2 regions of the Butyrivibrio proteoclasticus B316 genome follow, and region 1 is predicted to be linked to the other one. Evidence: predicted binding sites of a transcription regulator. Region 1 holds the regulator's gene; the other holds the start of a gene.

Region 1 (5,426 bases):
TATGCAGGGACGTACTGAGGAATTTACTTATGAAGGAACACTTCCTTGGCTGGTTTATACAGACTTTGCTCTTCCTGCAGGAGAAACATTCCTTGTAGATGTTGAAAATGGCAATTATCAGGTTGAGTTCCTTAGTAACTCTGTTTACAAGAGCTCAGTAACAGGAACAGTAGAAGATAAGAGCTTTAGCGTAAGTAATGCTGCAAACACATACGCAGTAACTTCGGTTGATGTTGAAGTTACAGACGGTCAGCTTACTATGACATTTGGCTCTAACACACCAAGACTTGGCGCGATTGTAGTTCGTAAGGCTATTACAGATGCTTCCTACTATGGACCTGTTGATGATGAGCCTACAGTACCTGTTGGTACAATCGTAAACAAATATGGTTCATACTACTATGTTCTTGAAGATGGCAGCTATTACACAGGACTTATAACAATTGATGGAGTAACATACTATTTCAAAGAAAACGGCAAGATGACAAGAGGGGCATATCTGACAACTGACGAAGGTAAGTATTACTTCGATACTGACGGTCATATGCTCAAAAACAGCTTCCTTGAAAAGTATGGATCAATCTACTACTTTGGTGATGATGGTCTGATGCTTACATCTACAATAATTGTTCCTGGCGATGGATATAAGTACTACGCTAATGCTAAGGGCCAGATAATGCATAATAATTTCGCAACTGTAGACGATAATAAGTACTACTTTGATGGCGATGGACGTATGGTAATATCTCAGTTTGTAACACAGTACGCCAAGACATATTATCTTGGAGAAGATGGATGCCTTCAGTACAAGACTATAGTAAGTGACGGTGACTACAATTACTACGTTGACGCAAGAGGCGTAATGTTAAAGAATATTCTTGTAACGTTTGAAGATGGCACCCGCTACTTTGATAATGAAGGTCATATGGTCAAGAATTGTACAATCACTTATTACTTCAAGAAATATACATTTGATGAAAATGGACTTCTTGTTAAGTAAAGATAATTAATCAAAAATTAATAAAAAAGAAAGTCCCTGTGCAGAAATGCACGGGGATTTTTTTGTATAATAATATACGATAATTTGTATATGTTTTTTTATTATCTCGACATTGTGCTTTCCAGGAGGGATGAATATGAAGCCTAAGGCATATAATGGTAAATTAGTTCAAAAGCTCATTTTTGCGGCAGTTGCAGCTATTATAGGCATTGCAGTAGTGTTAACTGTCATAAGTGGGATTAACATCACTAACACCTATAATGATATGGTTCGCGAAGAACTCAGGGTTGCTGCAGAGCAGCTTCAAAGTGAAATGACTTATGTCTGGGATGGAGATTGGGCATACGACAATGAAGTTCTTACCAAAGGCGACGTAGAAGTTCATGATGAATATGAAGAGATAATCGATGAGCTAAAGGATTATACAGGACTTGAGTATTCTGTTTTCTATGGAAAAGAAAGAGTTCTTACCACTATTGTTGAAGATGGCAAAAGGATAGTAGGCTTCAATGCATCTGACGGCGTTATCAATCAGGTGCTTAACCAAAAGAACGAAATGTATACTCCAAATGCATCCCCTGCCGGAGCTTCTCAAAAGTATTATTGCTATTATTGTCCTCTTTTACAGGATGATGGGACAGTCGCGGGAATGGTTTTTGCAGGCAGAGGAAGAGATGATGTTATTGGAAAAATTTCAGCTGTCATTGCAACGATGGCTGTGATTTCTGTAATCCTTGCTGTTATTCTTTCTGTTATCGGAATCGTCATTGCTAATACTGTATCTGTCAAGATGAGAGCTATAGCAGATGAATATGGATTACTGGCGCAAGGAGAGCTTAAACTGAATATAGATGAATCATATCTTAAGCGTAATGACGAAATTGGTCTCCTGGCTGATGGAGCTAAGACACTTATGGATAAACTTGGTTCTGTGATCAGAGATACTATGAGAATGTCTAATGACCTTAAGGCTTCAGGAGCGGAGCTTTTTGACTCTGCATCGCAGGCTTCGTCAGCATCAAGTCAGGTCAGTGAGGCAGTCGATGAGATTTCCAGAGGAGCTGTTAACCAGGCGGAAAGCGTTGAAACAGCAGCCGGTAATACACAGGATATTGGAAGAGATATTGATGAAGTGGCAGATAATGTCAAGCAGCTCAATTCTTTTGCAGGAGAAATGAAAACTTCCTGTGAAGCAGCTATGGAAGCTCTTGATAAACTGATAGAGCAAAGTAAAGATGTTCAGGCGTCTGTTCGTGATATTGGAGATACCATTAATTCGACGAATGAATCAGCCAAAGAGATTTCTAAATTTTCACAGGCTATTACTGAAATTGCGTCACAGACAAATCTTTTATCACTTAATGCCAGCATAGAGGCTGCAAGAGCCGGAGATGCCGGAAAGGGATTTGCGGTTGTTGCAACAGAAATAGGACAGCTTGCTGTTCAGAGTAGTAACAGCGCAGAAGAAATCAAGAAAATTGTAGAACAACTCCTGGCGGATTCTGAAGCATCAGTTGAAGTAATGCAGAGGCTTAATTCCAGCTTTGATCAACAGTCCCAGCAGCTTGACGATACTCAGACCAATATGCGCAGCATGGCTGATAATGTTGATAATGTATCAAGCAGTACAGACAGCATTGCCGGTTATGTTGAAAACCTTAACACTGCCAAGGATAAACTTGTAGAGATTATTTCTGATCTTTCTGCTATTTCAGAAGAAAATGCAGCTTCAACGGAAGAGACAAATGCTTCAATGCAGGAACTTAATGCAACATTCTCACTGATCACAGAATCTGCTAATAAGCTTCAAAAACTTGCAGAGGATATGACAGAAACAATTAGTTTCTTTAAGCCTTAAGTTTTACTGCTTCAAAAGCGTTTCAAACAGCCCTTGGATAGCCTAAAAATGGCATGTCCATGGGCTGTAATTCAATTGACATTTATTTAACGGATGGATATAATTATAATTGAGAATTTATTAACAATTAGAAATGAAAAAAATTATTATAAAGCGTTAATGATGCGCAAGATTGGAGCTTTTGATGGCAGATAAAGAGATTTCTCAGGCAGTAATAGGGAGACTTCCTCGCTATTTTAGATATTTGGGGGACCTTAAGGAAAAGGGTGTTGAGAGAATTTCTTCTCAGGAACTCTCAGATATTATGAAGGTGACAGCTTCTCAGATCAGACAGGATTTTAATAATTTTGGCGGATTTGGTCAGCAGGGATACGGATATAATGTCAATTACCTGTATGATGAAATCAGTAAGATACTTGGAATTGACAAGCAGCACAGCCTTGTAATTATCGGTGCAGGACATCTTGGCAAGGCTATTGCCGGATATACTAATTTTACCAGAAGAGGATTTGTATTTAAGGGAGCTTTTGACTGCAATCCTGAACTTTATGGAACCAAGATCAGAGATGTTGAAGTGCGCCCTGTAGATGAGATGGAAGATTTTGTCAGGAAGAATCAGATTGAGATAGCAGTTCTTACTATTCCCAAGGATCAGGCTGTTCCGATGGCACACAAACTTGCTGAGTGCGGAATCAAGGCTATATGGAACTTTGCGCATGTAGACCTGGAAGTTCCTAACAATATACAGGTAGAAAATGTACATTTATCTGACAGTTTGATGAAATTATCGTATAATATAAACAGGTATGAAAACACATAAACTGATGATTGTGAGATAATCTGATGGCAAGAGACGATGAAGTTTATATGTCTGCGCTACAAGGAAAGAGTATTCCTATACTGACGCTGGATAATAAATGGCATCAATTGTTTACGCAGACTGAAATGACACCTGAAATAGAGAGCCTCGCTGATGAGCTTAATTCTCTGGTTGAGAAGGACGGCAAACTCAGGAGCCAGACCAAGGATATCAAGAAGCTTAAGAAAAAGCTTCTTGGAGAAATTGTGCCGCTAAGGGATAAAGCCAATAAGCTTGGTAATGCCCCAAACATCGAGAAAGAGATTTCAGAACGCACCAGACTTATTAACGAATGTAACGATAAGCTAGACAGCCATCAGGATGAGCTCCTTGATCTATCCAAACAGATATATGATATAGACTATAAGCTGATGTTGGAAACCATGAAGGTCTGCTATGAGAGACTTCATGATAACACAGAAGATATCAAAGCTTTGGATGAATGGATCAAGAGGGCCAGAATAGAACTTAAAAAGAATGTTATCAGGCTTCAGGAATCAGAGATGGAGAATTATAATCTCTATTCTTATATGCATCAGATTTTCGGACCTGAAGTTGTAGATCTTTTTGATATGAAATATGATCCGGACAAGAGACATCCGATTAGAAGACCTTTATCCGGAGAAGAATACGTAGAATAATTTGCGGGCTGCTTTAACAGGCAGCCCTTTTATTGCAGAGCCGGTTATGTGAATTACGTCAGATGTGCTTGCAGGCGGCCTACAGACAAATATGAGTACGAGCAATCTTTAGCTGTATTTTAAGGGAGGAGATCTATATGAAGTTTGCGGTAAACAGTCAGGAAATGAAAGTATATGACAGGAATACATCCGAATTCTTTGGGGTTCCCGGCATTGTCTTAATGGAGAGAGCTTCCCTAAAAGTTGTAGAAAGTATTGAAAAATGGCTTGGAGATAGGAACATCGACAGGAGAGTAAGAGCACTTGTAATTTGCGGAGTCGGCAATAATGGTGGAGATGGGGCCTGCATTGCAAGACTATTGAGACAGAAAGGAATATATGTAAATATATGCCTTGTGGGAGATTACACTAAGTGCAGCGACCTCTTACTGAAACAGCTTAAGATATTGGAAAAATATGGAACTACTCCTGACACTTTTTCCAATATAAGAGACAACAAATGTGCTTCTGAGTGGGATATCATAGTAGATGCATTATTTGGAATAGGGCTATCACGACCTGTTTCAGGTGACTTTGCAGAAGCAGTCAGATACATAAACGATTGTAAGGCTGAGAGAAAATCTGACCTTCTTGTTACAAGTGTTGATATTCCATCAGGTATAAATGCTGATAATGGCAAGATCTGTGGAAGTGCTGTCAAAGCAGATATTACTGTTACATTTAATCAGATCAAGCTTGGACATATCCTGTATCCCGGTTGTGAGTATTTGGGAAAACTCATAGTAGAAGATGTGGGAATAACTGATGACAGCTTTTTGTCAAAAGAGCCGGGGGCCTTTTTTTATGATGAAGATATAGCAGATCTTTTGCCTAAAAGACCTCTTGATGGAAATAAGGGAACTAATGGAAAAGTCCTTATTATAGCCGGGTCCAAGGACATAAGCGGAGCCTGCCTTTTGGCTACTAATTCATGCATGAAGGCTGGAGCCGGTATGGTCAGGATTTTTACTGCCAGTGAAAACGCGGAAGTTATCAAAGCTCTTTTACCGGAAGCCATGCTTGTTACCT
Region 2 (5,426 bases), 1.5 Mb from region 1:
TGGTGACAGATCAGTCGGAGCTGCTGTTGACGGACTTGCTAATGCACAGCCTGGTGATATCGTATGTTACTCAGGTCACGTTGCTATTTATATTGGTAATGGTCAGATTGTTCATGCTAGTACAGCCAAGACCGGTATCAAGGTTTCAAACGCAGACTACAGAACAGTTCTTGCAGTAAGAAGAATCTTCTAAGTTTCAAAATTAGATAAATGTATTTACAGGGCTTCGCACAAATCGGTGCGAAGCCCTTTTTTCCGCTATAACAGTTAGATTATAACGTCATAAGATAAGAAAACTGCGAAAATACGGGAGTTTCCATTTCTCACTTTTGCACATAAAATTAAAAGTCAACATGAAATTAATATTTTTTTTTAACATTTTTTTTACAAGTTATCCACAATCCACAAAATAAGAATGCCTATTTTACCAACTTATACACGAAGTTATCCACATTACCCACAAAAATGAGTCAATCACAAGTGAGTTTTTCGCAATTGAAAGCAAGAGATATTTTTTGTGCATGTTGAACAAAATGACATTGTTAATAAAAAGATTATCTTTGCGTTGCTCTTATAAATTGCACAAGGGCTTTATCTAATGGTATAATAGCGTATAGACAAAAACTGTAGAAAGAGCAGAATTGTCTTAAATAATGGCTGGTGGTTTCTCTTTTGTCAGAAATTAAGCAGCTATCGAAAAGGGGATGATTGCATGAAATTTACAATCGTAGGAAAGAACATTGAGGTAACACCCGGCCTTCGCTCCGCAGTAGAGGACAAGATAGGCAAGCTGGAGAAGTATTTCACTCCCGATACAAACGCAAATGTGACTCTTAATGTGGATAAAGAGAGACACAAGATCGAAGTTACCATTCCCGTCAAAGGAAAAATAATCCGTGCAGAGCAGATCAGCAATGATATGTATGTATCAATTGATCTGGTAGAGGAGGTTATTGAGAGACAGCTCAAAAAGTATAAGAGCAAACTTGTAGACAAACAGCAGGCAGAAGCCAGCAATTTCAAAAAAGAATATATTGAAACTGATTATATGGATGAAGAAGATATCCGTATCGAACGTATGAAGAAGTTCGATCCTAAGCCAATGTATGCTGAGGATGCATGTGTTCAGATGGAACTTTTAGGACATAATTTCTTTGTATTTGTAAATGCGGATACAGATCAGGTCAACGTGGTATACAAGAGAAAAGGAAATACATACGGACTGATTGAACCGGAGATGTAATACCGTTGAATGCTGATATGAACAGATAATAGCGATAACAGTGCTGTAGGAATACGGCACTGTTATTTTTTTAACAACATATTGATAAATAAATATCAATTTTATAGCATTTTAATAAAATTCAAACGTAAGACTGATAGTTTTTGTTGCATTTGCCTAATGTGTGTGCTACAATTATTCTGTTCTGATAAAAATTTAACGAGTTATATGGAGGAAAACTTTATGGCACAGAAGGTAGTTATAGCAGGTGCATGTAGAACAGCTATCGGTAAGATGGGCGGAGCTCTCAGCAATACTCCTGCAGCAGAACTTGGTTCAATCGTAATCAAGGAGGCACTTAACAGAGCAGGTGTTAAACCTGAGATGGTAGACGAGGTACTTATGGGATGCGTTATCCAGGCTGGACTTGGACAGAACGTAGCAAGACAGGCTTCCATCAAGGCTGGTCTTCCTATTGAGATTCCTGCAGTAACACTTAACGTAGTTTGTGGATCTGGTCTTAACTGTGTCAACATGGCAGCTGACCTCATCAAAGCTGGAGAGGCTGACATCGTAGTTGCCGGTGGTATGGAGAACATGTCAATGGCTCCTTACGCACTTCCTAATGCACGTTTTGGATATCGTATGAACAACGGAACTGTTGTAGATACAATGGTTAACGATGCTCTTACAGACGCTTTTAATCACTATCACATGATGATCACAGCAGAGAACATCTGTGACAGATGGAACCTTACAAGAGAGGAACTCGATGAGTTCTCAGCTAATTCTCAGCAGAAGTGCGAGAAGGCTATGGCTGAAGGCAGATTCAACGACGAGATCGTTCCTGTTCCAGTTAAGGTTAAGAAGGAAATGGTTGAGTTCAAGACAGATGAGGGCCCTCGTGCCGGAACAACTGTTGAGACTCTTTCTAAGCTTAAATGCTGCTCTGGTAAAGAGGGTGGTCTTGTAACAGCTGGTAATGCATCAGGTATCAATGATGGTGCTGCTGCAGTTGTTGTTATGAGCGAAGAGAAGGCTAAAGAACTTGGTGTTAAGCCTATGGCTACATGGGTTGGCGGCGCTCTTGCAGGTGTTGAACCTGAAATTATGGGTATCGGTCCTGTAGCTGCTACTAAGAAAGTACTCAAGAAAACTGGTCTTTCACTTGATAATATCGATCTTATCGAAGCTAACGAGGCTTTTGCAGCACAGTCAGTTGCAGTTGCTAAGGACCTTGGCTTTGATATGAGCAAGGTTAACGTAAATGGTGGTGCTATCGCACTTGGTCACCCTGTTGGAGCATCAGGATGCCGTATCCTTGTTACTCTTCTTCATGAGATGGCTAAGAGAGAAGATGCCAAGAAGGGTCTTGCTACTCTTTGCATCGGTGGCGGAATGGGCTGCGCAACTATCGTTGAGCGTTACGAGGCTTAAGATTTTTCAGGTAGCCTGCTGCTGATTGGCGGCAGGCTATTATCACAATATATTAGGAGGAATATAAAATGGGTTTTGTTAATTGCGAAGTAAAAGAGAACATCGCTGTTGTTACTATCAACAGACCGGAAGCGCTTAATGCACTTAATTCACAGGTACTTGATGATCTTGCTGCTGCTTTTGACGGCATTGATACAAACGTTGTAAGAGCGGTAGTTCTTACAGGTGCTGGTGAGAAGTCATTTGTTGCCGGCGCAGACATCGGTGAGATGTCAACTCTTACAAAGGCTGAGGGTGAGGCTTTTGGTAAAAAAGGTAATGATATTTTCCGTAAGATCGAGCAGTTCCCTGTTCCTGTAATCGCAGCTATCAACGGCTTTGCACTTGGTGGTGGATGTGAGATCTCTATGAGCTGTGATATCCGTATCTGCTCAGAAAACGCTATGTTTGGACAGCCTGAAGTAGGCCTTGGAATCACACCTGGATTTGGCGGAACACAGAGACTTGCAAGACTTATCGGTGCCGGAATGGCTAAGCAGCTCATTTACACAGCTCGCAATATCAAGGCTGACGAGGCTTACAGAATTGGTCTTGTTAATGCTGTTTATCCACAGGAAGAGCTCCTTGCAGCTGCAGAGAAGATGGCTTCACAGATCGCAGCTAATGCACCTATCGCAGTTCGTGCTTGCAAGAAGGCAATCAATGATGGTCTTCAGACAGATATAGATAATGCACTTGTTATTGAAGAAAAGCTTTTTGGTTCATGCTTCGAGACAGAGGATCAGAGAGAGGGAATGGCTAACTTCCTCAGAAAGAAAGATGATCCTGCCAAGGTTAAAGTTGTTGCTTTTAAAAATGCGTGATTATTAAATTATATTTATTTATATAGGAGGAATTTAAAATGAAGGTTGCAGTTATTGGCGCAGGTACAATGGGATCTGGTATTGCACAGACATTTGCTCAGGCACAGAGCGTTGAAAAAGTATATCTTTGCGATATCAAGACAGAGTTCGCAGAGGGCGGATTTGCCAAGATCAAGAAAGGCCTTGATAAGCAGGTTGCTAAGGGAAAGAAGACTCAGGAAGAGGCTGATGCTATCACAGCTAAGATCCAGACAGGTCTTAATGACATTTGTGCAGATGCTGATCTCGTAGTTGAGGCTGCTCTTGAAGTTATGGATATTAAGAAGAATCTTTTCAAGGAGCTTCAGGAAAACATCGTTAAGAATCCTGATTGCATTTTTGCTTCAAATACATCATCACTTTCAATCACAGAGATTGGTTCAGGTCTTGCTAAGCCTATCATTGGTATGCATTTCTTCAACCCAGCTCCTGTTATGAAGCTTGTTGAGGTCATCCAGGGCGCTAACACTCCTGATGATTATGTTGAGAAGATCAAGAAGATTTCTGAAGATCTTGGAAAGACTCCTGTTCAGGTTAACGAAGCTGCAGGATTCGTAGTAAACAGAATCCTTGTTCCTATGATCAACGAAGGTATCTTCGTATATTCAGAAGGCGTTTCAGATATTCAGGGTATCGATACAGCTATGAAGCTTGGATGTAACCATCCTATGGGACCACTTGAGCTCGGCGATTATATCGGACTTGATATCGTTCTTGCTATCATGGATGTTCTCTATTCAGAGACTGGCGATTCCAAGTATCGCGCATGCCCACTTCTTCGTAAGATGGTTCGTGGTAAGAAGCTTGGTGTTAAGACTGGTATCGGTTTCTACAACTACGCTGATGGAAACAAGGTTCCAACAGATCGTTGATTGCTCGATGAGAGAATAAACGAACTTAGTGGTTTAATTCACTTAAATACGGGGCGTGCTTTTTGCCCCGTATAACAAGTGTTACATTATAAGATAATTAAAAATTTCAATGAAATACGGAGGAAATTATAATGGATTTTCAGCTTGATCAGCAACATGAAATGGCTAGAGCTCTTTTCAGAGATTTCGCAGAAAAAGAAGTAAAGCCAAACGCTATAGAGGTTGATGAGACAGAGGTTTTCCCTATGGAAACCGTTAAGAAGATGCAGAAATACGGTTTCATGGGTATTCCGATTCCTAAGGAGTACGGCGGACAGGGATGTGACCCTCTTACATACATTATGTGCGTAGAGGGGCTTGCTAAGGTATGTGGTACAACAGCAGTTATCGTATCTGCTCACACATCACTTTGCTGCGATCCTATCATGACATACGGAACAGAAGAGCAGAAGCAGAAGTACCTTGTACCTCTTGCAAAGGGCGAGAAGCTCGGCGCATTTGGTCTTACAGAGCCAATGGCTGGTACAGATGCTCAGGGCGTTCAGACAAAGGCTGTTCTTTCAGAAGATGGTAAGGAATGGATCCTTAACGGATCAAAGTGCTTCATCACAAACGGTGAGGTAGCTGATATTTACATTATCATTGCTTACACAGATATCGTAGAAGATAAGAAGGGCAGAAAGCAGAAGAAGTTCTCAGCATTTATCGTTGAGAAGGGAACACCTGGATTCACATTCGGTACAAAAGAGAACAAGATGGGTATCCGTGGTTCATCAACATACGAGCTCATTTTCCAGGATTGCCATATTCCTGCAGAGAACCTTCTTGGTGCAAGAGGAAAGGGATTCCCTATCGCTATGCATACTCTTGACGGCGGACGTATTGGTATCGCTGCTCAGGCTCTTGGTATTGCAGAGGGCGCTCTTGACAGAACAGTTGAATATGTAAAAGAGAGAAAGCAGTTCGGAAGAGCAATCGGTGCTTTCCAGAATA

Evidence for each region. Region 1 encodes Rex, which represses fermentation and respiration genes when NADH is low (regulators of the CRP and FNR family bind a similar motif). Its sites were predicted from a motif close to ATTGTTAANTANTTAACAAT; they were not measured.
Region 2: the regulator Rex is predicted to act here: its motif matches at 1,324-1,343, upstream of BPR_RS12630 (acetyl-CoA C-acetyltransferase).

The regions. Positions count from the first base shown of each region.
Region 1 covers NC_014387.1:1,494,786-1,500,211, forward strand. Annotated here, with positions in the region: gene BPR_RS06125 (rhamnogalacturonan lyase family protein) at 1-1,000, shown strand, start outside; gene BPR_RS06130 (methyl-accepting chemotaxis protein) at 1,137-2,858, shown strand; gene BPR_RS06135 (redox-sensing transcriptional repressor Rex) at 3,043-3,678, shown strand; gene BPR_RS06140 (hypothetical protein) at 3,702-4,358, shown strand; gene BPR_RS06145 (bifunctional ADP-dependent NAD(P)H-hydrate dehydratase/NAD(P)H-hydrate epimerase) at 4,496-5,426, shown strand, end outside.
Region 2 covers NC_014387.1:3,039,231-3,044,656, reverse strand. Annotated here, with positions in the region: gene BPR_RS12640 (C40 family peptidase) at 1-193, shown strand, start outside; gene hpf (ribosome hibernation-promoting factor, HPF/YfiA family) at 713-1,243, shown strand; gene BPR_RS12630 (acetyl-CoA C-acetyltransferase) at 1,466-2,659, shown strand; gene BPR_RS12625 (enoyl-CoA hydratase-related protein) at 2,728-3,522, shown strand; gene BPR_RS12620 (3-hydroxyacyl-CoA dehydrogenase family protein) at 3,561-4,433, shown strand; gene BPR_RS12615 (acyl-CoA dehydrogenase) at 4,565-5,426, shown strand, end outside.